DNA from 3 places in the Oerskovia sp. USHLN155 genome. Region 2 is predicted to be linked to each of the others. Evidence: riboswitches for the same ligand, from Rfam matches in the RefSeq annotation. Region 2 holds a riboswitch; each other region holds the start of a gene.
What was found. A riboswitch is a leader RNA that binds a small molecule or an ion and turns the genes downstream of it on or off. The one in region 2 is predicted to bind thiamine pyrophosphate.
Positions count from the first base shown of each region.

Region 1: it holds a riboswitch for thiamine pyrophosphate, as region 2 does, so the genes downstream of both, WFH32_RS09295 (thiamine ABC transporter substrate-binding protein) here and thiC (phosphomethylpyrimidine synthase ThiC) in region 2, are expected to answer to the same signal.
Region 3: it holds a riboswitch for thiamine pyrophosphate, as region 2 does, so the genes downstream of both, thiD (bifunctional hydroxymethylpyrimidine kinase/phosphomethylpyrimidine kinase) here and thiC (phosphomethylpyrimidine synthase ThiC) in region 2, are expected to answer to the same signal.

Region 1 covers NZ_JBBCXG010000005.1:294,785-298,051, reverse strand. Annotated here, with positions in the region: gene WFH32_RS09300 (ABC transporter permease) at 1-242, opposite strand, end outside; gene WFH32_RS09295 (thiamine ABC transporter substrate-binding protein) at 245-1,336, opposite strand; TPP riboswitch at 1,395-1,521, opposite strand; gene WFH32_RS09290 (DUF4235 domain-containing protein) at 1,693-1,962, shown strand; gene WFH32_RS09285 (serine hydrolase) at 2,030-3,267, shown strand, end outside.
Region 2 covers NZ_JBBCXG010000004.1:270,340-273,606, forward strand. Annotated here, with positions in the region: gene thiC (phosphomethylpyrimidine synthase ThiC) at 66-1,742, opposite strand; TPP riboswitch at 1,733-1,842, opposite strand; gene WFH32_RS07545 (hypothetical protein) at 1,959-3,242, opposite strand; gene WFH32_RS07550 (ABC transporter ATP-binding protein) at 3,239-3,267, opposite strand, start outside.
Region 3 covers NZ_JBBCXG010000001.1:632,161-635,427, reverse strand. Annotated here, with positions in the region: gene WFH32_RS02835 (quinone oxidoreductase family protein) at 1-177, shown strand, start outside; gene WFH32_RS02830 (hypothetical protein) at 174-446, shown strand; gene thiD (bifunctional hydroxymethylpyrimidine kinase/phosphomethylpyrimidine kinase) at 466-2,067, opposite strand; TPP riboswitch at 2,059-2,159, opposite strand; gene WFH32_RS02820 (hypothetical protein) at 2,244-2,585, opposite strand; gene pip (prolyl aminopeptidase) at 2,658-3,267, opposite strand, start outside.

The DNA of each region.
Region 1 (3,267 bases), on a different contig from region 2:
CACAGCGTGAGCCCGATGATGCGCCAGGTCCGCGGCTCGGAGAACACCTCGGCGAAGCCGGAGAGATCCAAGGAGGCGCCGGCAGCGTCCTGGGTCACGAACCCGCGCGCGACCAGGGTCACGACGGGCCACGCGAAGAACACCCCGAGGAACAGCAGCGGCAGCCCGGCGGCGAGCCCCCAGAGGAGGACCCGCCCGCCGCGCTGCACGGCCGCAGGCACGCCGCGGCTCACGGGCATCATGCTCAGCCGATCACCGTCGACGTCCACGCCTTGATCCACTCGTCGCGGTGCGCCGTGATGTCGGCGGGTGCGACCTCGAACGGCTTCGGGGACAGCGGCGCGAACTGGGCCCAGCCCTCGGGCAGCGCGACGTCCGCGTTCGCGGGGTACATGTACATGTTGTCCGCGATGTCGGCCTGGAACGCGTCGCTCACGAGGAAGTCGACGAGCTTCTTGGCGCCCTCGGGGTTCTCGGCGCCGGCGAGCACGCCCGCGTACTCGACCTGGCGGAAGCAGGTGTCGAGCAGCGCGCCCGTGCTGGTCGAGGTGCCGTCCTCGGACACGGTGAACGCCGGGGACGTGGAGTAGGACAGCGCGAGGGGGCGAGGGCCCTTGCCCTCGGAGCCGGAGAAGTCGACCGAGTAGGCGTCGGACCAGCCGTCGACGACCTTGACGCCGTTGTCCTTGAGCTTGGCCCAGTAGCCTTCCCAGCCGTCCTCGCCGTACGCGCCGACGGTCGCGAGCAGGAACGACAGCCCGGGCGACGACGTCGCGGGGTTGGTGACGACGAGCAGGTCCTTGTACTCGGGCTTCGTGAGGTCGTCGAGGGTGACGGGCTCGGCGAGGCCCTTGTCGGCGAACCAGGAGTGGTCGACGTTGACGCACACGTCGCCCAGGTCCACGGGCGTGAGCGCGCCGTCGCCGATCGCGTACTGCGCGGCCGAGTCGGCCAGGCCCTCGGGCGTGTAGGGCGCGAGCACGCCCTCGTCGATCGCGCGCGTCGCGAACGAGTTGTCGATGCCGAACACGACGTCGCCCAGCGGCGAGTCCTTGGTGAGGACGAGCTGGTTGACGAGCGCCCCGCCGTCGCCGGGGGCGACCTGCTTGACGGTCAGCCCGGACTCCTTCTCGAACGCGGCGAGGACGTCCTCGCTGACGTTGAACGAGTCGTGCGTGACGAGGGTGACGGTGCTGCTCGCGGCGCTCGACCCGCTCTCGCCCGATCCCGCGTCGGTGGTGCCTGCGCAGGCCGCGAGGGCCAGCGCGCCGATCCCGCCGACGAGCCCCAGGCCGAGCCTGCGGGGGGTGGTGCGGCGGGTACTGATGGTGTTCACGTGTCCTCCTTGGACGTCACAGGAGGGGGACCTCGCGCACGGGAGGTCCCGTGAGCGAGGCTAGAGAAGCCCGACTTCCTCCACCGGTGCTAACCGGATCAGGTTCGAGGGTCTGCGGTGGTCCGCACTCTCAGCGCCCGTTGCCCGGTGTCTCCCGGGCGGTCGGCGCTCCCCTGTCGTTCACCTGCGACTTTACACCGCGGCCCGACGCCGCAGACAGGGCTCCGGCGTGTGACGTCGCCCGGGGCGTGCCCGGCCCCGGGGACGGCTACGGTGGGACGTGAGCTTCGCCGTCGGGCCTGCGGGAACGACGGCGGTCCCACCCCGCCCGCCTCACCCTCACCGGAGGAACACACATGGCCGAGAACGAGCAGACCCTCGCCGAGAAGGTCACGACCGTCGCGCTGACGCTGGCCGCGGGCTGGATCGCGCAGAAGGCCGTGAGCTACGCGTGGGCCAAGGCCACGGGGCACGACGCACCCAAGGACCTGGACGACCCGGAGGTCGGCATCATCAGCGCCGTGACGTTCGCCGCCGCGGCGGCCGCTGCGAGCGTGTTCGCGCGCCGGTTCGCGGGCCGCGAGGCCAAGCGGGTCGTGAAGCGGTTCGTCGCGCGCGCGTCCTGAGGTCGAGGTCGGGCGGCCCCGGCGGGTCCGCCCCCGCCGTGCGAGGGGTGTTCCGTAGGGTGTCCCGATGCCCTCCCCTTCTGCTGCCCGACGCCGCCGCTCGTCCCTCGTAGGAGGCCTCCTCGTCGCGGGGCTCGCACTGACCGGGTGCTCGTCGACCGGTCCCGGCTCCGAGGTGTCACCCACGCCGAACGTGGCACCGACCGCGGTCGCGCTGCCGGGCGGGACCGTCGGCAAGGCGGCAGGGTGGGCCCTCGAGGTGCTCAACGCGGACGCGTCCCCCGACGCCGCGACGCTCGAGCGGCGGTTCGCGCGGTCGTTCCTGGACCAGGTGCCCGCCGCACAGCTCGTGCCCGTCCTGGAGCAGCTCCGCGCGGACCAGGAGTGGGTGCCGGTCTCGGTCGACGCGGTCGACCCGGGCGAGCAGCAGGCCGCGCTGACGATCGTCGGCGCGAGCGGTCAGTTCTTCACGATGCAGATCGGGGTCGACGCGGACAGCCGCATCGAGACCCTGTTCTTCGGCCCGGGCGACGACCCGCACCGTGAGCCCGCCGAGAGCTGGGACGAGCTGGGCGAACGTCTCGACGCCGTGGACGCGCGGAGCTCGCTGCTCGTGGCCCAGGTCCTGGACGACGGGACGTGCCGGCCGGTCGAGGAGGCCCCCGGCGGCTCGGACGCGGACGAGGTGCTGCCGCTCGGCTCGATCTTCAAGCTCTACGTGCTGGGCGCTGTGTCGCAGGCCGTCGAGGCCGGGACGCTGACCTGGGACGACGCGCTCACCGTGACCGACGACGTGCGGTCGCTGCCCGCGGGCCAGCTCCAGGACGCGCCCACGGGCACCGTGGTCACGGTGCGTGAGGCGGCCGGGCTCATGATCTCGATCAGCGACAACACCGCGACCGACCTGCTGGTCCAGGCCGTGGGGCGCGACGCGGTCGAACGCGCGCAGGCCGCGCTGGGACACGCGGACCCGTCGCTCAACACCCCGTTCCTCACGACCCGCGACGCGTTCGCGATCGCCTGGGGAACGCCGTCGCAGGCCTCCGCGTGGGGGGCGGCAAGCACCGCGGAGCGCCGCGCGATGCTCGACGCGCTGCCCGGCGGCCCCCTCGACGTCGACCCTGCGGGAGTGACCACGCCCGTCTGGCAGGACGACGTCGACTGGTTCGCGACGTCGTCGGACCTGTGCGCCGCACACGTCTGGTTGCACGAGCGCGGCGAGCAGGACCCCATCGTGCGCGAGGTGCTCTCGGTCAACCCCGGCATCGAGGTGGACGCCGAGGCGTGGCCCTACGTCGCGTTCAA
Region 2 (3,267 bases):
CCCGACGCCCCCCCCCGGCGCACCCGGCCCCGCGCGGCCCGGCGCCCCCCCCCCCCCACACGGGTCTACCTCGGCGTCACGGGGAGATACACCCGGCCGCCCGCGTCCGTGAACTCGCTCGACTTCTCCGCCATGCCGGCCTCGATCGCCTCGACCGACGTCAGGCCGTTCTTCTCGGCGTACTCCCGCACGTCCGCGGAGATCCGCATCGAGCAGAACTTGGGCCCGCACATCGAGCAGAAGTGCGCGGTCTTGGCGGGCTCGGCCGGCAGCGTCTCGTCGTGGAAGGCGCGGGCGGTGTCGGGGTCGAGCGAGAGCGCGAACTGGTCGTGCCAGCGGAACTCGAACCGGGCACGGGACAGCGCGTCGTCCCGCAGCTGCGCGCGCGGGTGCCCCTTGGCGAGGTCGGCCGAGTGCGCCGCGATCCTGTACGTGATGACACCCGTCTTGACGTCGTCACGGTCGGGCAGGCCCAGATGCTCCTTGGGCGTGACGTAGCAGAGCATCGCGGTCCCGGCCTGGGCGATGATCGCGGCCCCGATCGCGGACGTGATGTGGTCGTAGGCGGGCGCGATGTCGGTCGCGAGGGGGCCGAGCGTGTAGAACGGTGCCTCCTCGCACAGCTCCTCCTCGAGGCGCACGTTCTCGACGATCTTGTGCATGGGGACGTGCCCCGGGCCCTCGATCATGACCTGCACGCCGTAGGACTTGGCGACCTTGGTCAGCTCGCCCAGCGTGCGCAGCTCGGCGAACTGGGCCGCGTCGTTGGCGTCCGCGATCGACCCCGGGCGCAAGCCGTCGCCCAGCGAGAACGTCACGTCGTAGTCGCGCAGGATCTCGCACAGCTCCGCGAAGTGCGTGTACAGGAACGACTCCTGGTGGTGCGCGAGGCACCACGCCGCCATGATCGAGCCGCCGCGCGACACGATGCCCGTGACACGGCGTGCGGTCAGCGGGACGTAGCGCAGCAGGACACCCGCGTGCACGGTCATGTAGTCGACGCCCTGCTCGGCCTGCTCGATCACGGTGTCGCGGTAGATCTCCCACGTGAGCCTCGCGGGGTCGCCCTTGACCTTCTCGAGCGCCTGGTACAGCGGCACCGTCCCCACGGGGATCGGGGAGTTGCGCAGCACCCACTCGCGGGTCTCGTGGATGTCCTTGCCCGTCGAGAGGTCCATGAGGGTGTCCGCACCCCAGCGGGCGGCCCACACCATCTTCTCGACCTCCTCCTCGATCGAGGAGGTCACGGCCGAGTTGCCGATGTTCGCGTTGATCTTCACGCCGAACGCCTTGCCGATGATCATGGGCTCGATCTCGGGGTGCTTGCGGTTGGCCGGGATCACGGCACGGCCCCGGGCCACCTCGTCCCGCACGAGCTCGACGTCCACGCCCTCGCGCGCCGCGACGAAGCGCATCTCGTCGGTGACGACCCCCGCGCGCGCCCAGGCGAGCTGCGTCCGGGCCCCGCCCGTGCCGTGCTCGGTCGGGACGGCGTCGGGCCGCAGCCACGACGCCCGCAGCGCGGGCAGCCCGCCCGCGAGGTCGAACGCCGCGGGGTCGTCCGACGCGGTGTACGGGCCCGAGGTGTCGTACAGGTCCAGGTGCTCGCCGTTGCTCAGGTGCACGCGACGCTCGGGGACGCGCAGGTGCTCGGCCCCCGGGACCGGGTGGTGGACCTTGGCGGACCCCGCGATGGGGCCGGTCGTGATGGTGTGCGCGGGCACAGCGGTCTCAGAGCTCATTGCTCTCTCCCTACGTCGGCATGATCCGAACAGGTTCGAACGGTCGGCGGCGCTGAGCCGCCCTCTCAGCTCGCTGCTGCGAGCTCCCGTGGGTGTGTGAAGTTGTGGGTCCTGCTGGTCGAAGCGGGTCGTGCGACGGTCACCGTAGCGCACGCTGCCCGACGGCGGCGCGACCGTCCCGCGATCGGCCCGTCTCCCTGCGGGTCCGGGCCGACGTCACCTCTCCTTGAAGTACTTGAACAGGTGCTTCTCGCGGGTCGAGAGAGCGCCGACCGTGGCCCCGACGAGCACCGCGCCGGCTCCCGCGAGGACGGTCCGCATCCCCAGGACCCAGGTGCTGACATGGTCGGCAGGAAGGCCGGCGTCGGCGGCCAGCCACCACAGCGCGGGGACGGCCACGATCCCGGCGACCCCGGTCCAGGCCGCGGTCTCGAGCAGCACCTGCCAGGTCAGGGCTGCGCGCGGGACCCGGGCGTGCAGGGCCGCGGCGAGCTCGAGGCGGCGCAGGCGGATCGCGACGAAGCCCAGGGCGAGGCCCAGGACGATCGCGGCGACCGGAGCGGGCCTGGTCGGACGGTCGGCGAACTCGGCGCTCGCGTCGTACGTGGCGCCGAGCCGACCGTTGAGCTGCTTCTGGGTGGGTTGCGCCTCCGAGGACGGGTCGGCGACGAGGGCTGTCCGCAGGAGGGTCGCGGTCTCGGGGTCGACCGGCCAGATCTCGACCCAGCAGGAGTCGAACAGCCCTGTGGCGGGCACGGGGGCGACGGCTGCGTAGCCCAGGACACGGTCGCGTCCGTCGTCGGGGTAGGGGTAGACGGCGCCGACGCGCCCAGCACCGGTATCGGTCGCGACGCTGTCTCCCGGGGCGGCACCGAGCGCCTCTGCCAGGTCGGCGGACAACCACAGGCCGGAGCCTGCGACCTGGCCCCGGTCGAGCGCGGAGAGCAGCCCGGGGGTCGCTTCGTGGCCGGTGAGCTCGCTCGACGGGAGGTTGAGCGCCCGGAGCGGGCTGCCGATCCGCAGGGCACCGGCCGCGTTGATGCCGTCGACCGCGGCGAGGGCCTCGCAGCGTGCTCCGTCGACCTGACCGGCCGCTTCGAGGATCTGCACGCTCGCGCCCGCGTCGCGGTACTCGCGCGCGCCCTCGACGACGCCCACGACGGCGCGCACGTCGACAACGGCCAACGCCCCGACGACGACCACCAGCACCGCGGCGAGCAGGGCCGCGCGCGTGGTGCCGGTCGCGATGTTGCGCCACGCCTCGGAGATCACGGACCCGGCCCGCATGGCGCGCGCCCGCACGGGCGCGTCCCCCGGCCCGACGGCGCCGATCGCGTCCGCGCGCGGGTGCGCTCCGTCGTCGGACGGGGGCGAGGCGCCTGGGGCTGTGACCGGTCCGCCGGGTGGTGCCGTGCCGGGCCCGGCCGGGCCGTCCGTTGGCGCCGCGAGGCCGGGGCGCGCTGCACCGTCGGGCACGGGGCCCTGCTCGGTGGCGGTCATGCCGCGTCCTGCGCGTGCTGGAAGT
Region 3 (3,267 bases), on a different contig from region 2:
GGCGACCTCGACGTGCGCGTGGGCGCGACGTTCCCGCTCGCGCGCGCCGCCGACGCGCACCGCGCCCTGGAGGGGCGCGCGACGACCGGCAAGGTGCTGCTCGTCCCCGGCACCGGCCTCGACGCCGGAGCCGGCACCGACGCAACCACCGACCCGGCGACGGACCTCGCCTCGTGAGCTGGGACTGGGTCCCGCCACGACCCGGCGAGGACGAAACCGCCCGACGCTCCGACCGCCGCCTGCGCCTGGCGCTGACGGTCCTCCTGGTCGTCTTCACGGGAGTCCTCGCGGTGTACTACCTGACCGTCGGGCTCGACCAGATGCGCACGCAGTGCCTGGCAGACCGCCCCGCGGGCGTCTCCACCAGCGAGGTCACCACGACGTGGCGCTGGTGGCCGCCGGGGTACGACTGCGGGTACCCGGACGGCGGCGCACAGAGCGTCTAGCGATTCCCGCGCCGGGACCTCAGCGCGCCGCCCGGGGTGGTGCCGGCCAGGTCGCCCGGGTCAGCCCCTGCTCGAAGAACAGGTACTCGTGCATCGAGGACACCTCGAACGCGCGCAGCATCCGCTCACGCTCGGCGGGCGAGGCCCAGCGCGCGGCCTCGTCGGCGAACGAGCACGCGGCGCGCGTCGCCTCCTGGAAGGCCGGGTCGCCGTAGAGCGAGATCCACCGCGCGTAGGGGTGCCCGTCGAGCTCCCCCGCCTGGCGCACCAGCACGTCGCCGATGTGCGAGTAGAGCCAGTAGCACGGCAGCAGGGCCGCGACCGTCTCCGCGTAGGACCCGTTCGAGGCCGCGTGGAGGTGGTTGGTGTAGGCGGCCGTCACGGGCGACGGGTCGATGCTCTCGACCGCCCCGCGGTCCATCCCGGCGTGCGCACCCAACCAGTCGCGGTGCAGCGCCTGCTCGACCTCGAGCGAGGTGACCGCGGCACCGGCGAAGAACTGCCGCGCCTCGGGCGTCGGTGCGAGCTGGCTCGCCCGCGACAGCACGCGCGAGTACTCGGCGAGGTACGCGGCGTCCTGCGCGAGGTAGAACCCGAAGTCCCCCGCCGAGAGGCTCCCGTCCGCGAGCGCCCGCACGAACCCCATCCGCTCGACGGCCTCGCGCCAGCCCGCGATGCGCTCCCAGGCCTCCTCCGAGAACACCCGCTGCCCGAGCGCGGGCAGGTGCGCCAGGTGGTCGACGGGCCCGCGGCCCGTGCCGACCGCAAGCGCTCCCCCGGCCTGCAGCGCGCCGGTCAGCCAGTTCTTGGCGTCGCGCGTCGCGCTCTCCCAGCCGTCCCTCCGGGGTCGCAGCGCGGCGACCGCTGCCGAGAGCGAGCACCCGGTCCCGTGAGTGTGCACGGTGTCGATGCGGGGCGCCGAGAAGGTCGTGACGTCGTCGGGCCCGCGAGCGCCCACCAGGGCGTCGGGCGACTCCTCCCCGGTGAGGTGACCGCCCTTCAGGAGCACGACGGCGCCACTCGCCACGTGCAGGCGCCTCGCCTGGGCGAGGGCGTCGGGCCAGGTGGTCGCGGCCTGCTCGCCCACGAGGACGGCGAGCTCGGGGAGGTTCGGCGTCACGAGGTCGGCGAGCGCGACCAGCTCGCGCACGGCCTGCTCGGCCCCCTCGTCGAGGAGGCGGTGCCCGCTCGTGGCGACCATGACGGGGTCGAGCACGACGAACGGCGGCTGCACGCGCCTCAGCCACGCCGCGATGGCGCGCGCGCCGGGCTCGTCGGCGACCATGCCGATCTTCACGGCGTCGATCACCACGTCGTCCGAGACCGCGTCGAGCTGCTCGGTGAGGAAGTCCGCGCCAGGGACGTGGACCGTACGGACGCCGTGCGTGTTCTGCGCGACCAGGGCGGTGGTGACCGCCATGCCGTACGCGCCGTGCGCCGCGAACGCCTTGAGGTCGGCCTGGATCCCGGCGCCTCCCGTCGGGTCGGTGCCCGCGATCGACAGGACCCGGGGTCGGGAGGGCTTGGCAGCCCCCGGCGACGCGCCGTGCGCGGCATCCCGGGCCGCCGCGGACGTGGGGCCAGTCGTGGGCAGGACAGGTGTGGTGGCAGCAAGCGACATTGCCGACATCCCTTCGCTAGTGCTAGCTAGATCAGGTTCGACGGGTGTGATCTCAGCCCGGCTCGTGGGAGCGGGCACCCCGTGTCTTCGCAGCGAACTCTAGCGGGCGGACGGCACACCCGCGGGCAGGCGTTCGCCACGTGGCACCAGCACCGTCGGCCCGTCCGTCGACCCGGTCAGGGGGCCGCCGGGGTCCCGGTCGGCACGACACTGATCCGCGACGTCGACACGTGCTTCTCGAGACAGGACACGACACGCTCCAGGTCGGCGCGGGTGGCGTCGGGGACCAGATTGAACGACGTCCCGACCGGGGGCATGATCGCCGGCGTCAGCGCGAGGGCGACTGCCGGATCCGCCGCGCACTCCGCGTCCCCCTCGGACGGGCCCTCGACGTGGACGGACCACGGCCCCTCAGCGGGTATGGCGACCGGTCCGGCCGCGCCGAGCGCGGCAGCGAGCACGAGCGAGCCGCACGACACGGCCAGGGCTCCGACGAGAAGGGCGGTACGGCGGGGCATGTCGGTCACCTCGGAGGTCGTCGTCGACTGCGGGGACAGGCTGGGCCTCACCCTAGCCGAGCGGTGCGGCTGCTAGCCCGCGAACCCGTCCGTCGCCGCGACCAGCGCCTCCGGGAACCCCGGGCCCCCGTGGCCTGCGCCCTCGAGCACCACGAGCTCGCTCCCCGGCCACGCTCGGTGCAGGCGCCACGCGACGTCGAGCGGGCCCGACACGTCCTGACGCCCGTGCACCAGGACCACCGGGACCGCGCCGAGCCCGCGCACCCCGGCCAGCAGGGCGCCGTCGGGCAGGAAGGCCGCGTTCGCCCAGTAGTGCGTCACCAGGCGCGCGAACAGCAGCCGGAAGCCGGGATCCTCGTAGCGGTCCCAGGGCTCGAACCCGTGCACGAGCGAGACGTGCACGTCCTCCCAGCGGCACCAGGCCGCCGCCGCGCGCTCACGCACCGCACGGTCCGGGGACGCGAGCAGGCGGGTATAGGCCGCCGCGAGGTTGCCGTCACGCTCCGCCACGGGCACCTCTGCCACGAACCGGTCCCACTCCTCGGGGAAGATGCGCCCCATGTCACGCGTGATCCACTCGACCTCTCGGGCCGTGGTGCTCGTGACCGCGCCCAGGACCACCTCGGTGACGCGCTCCGGGTGCGTCACCGCGTACGCGAGCCCGAGCGTCGCACCCCACGAG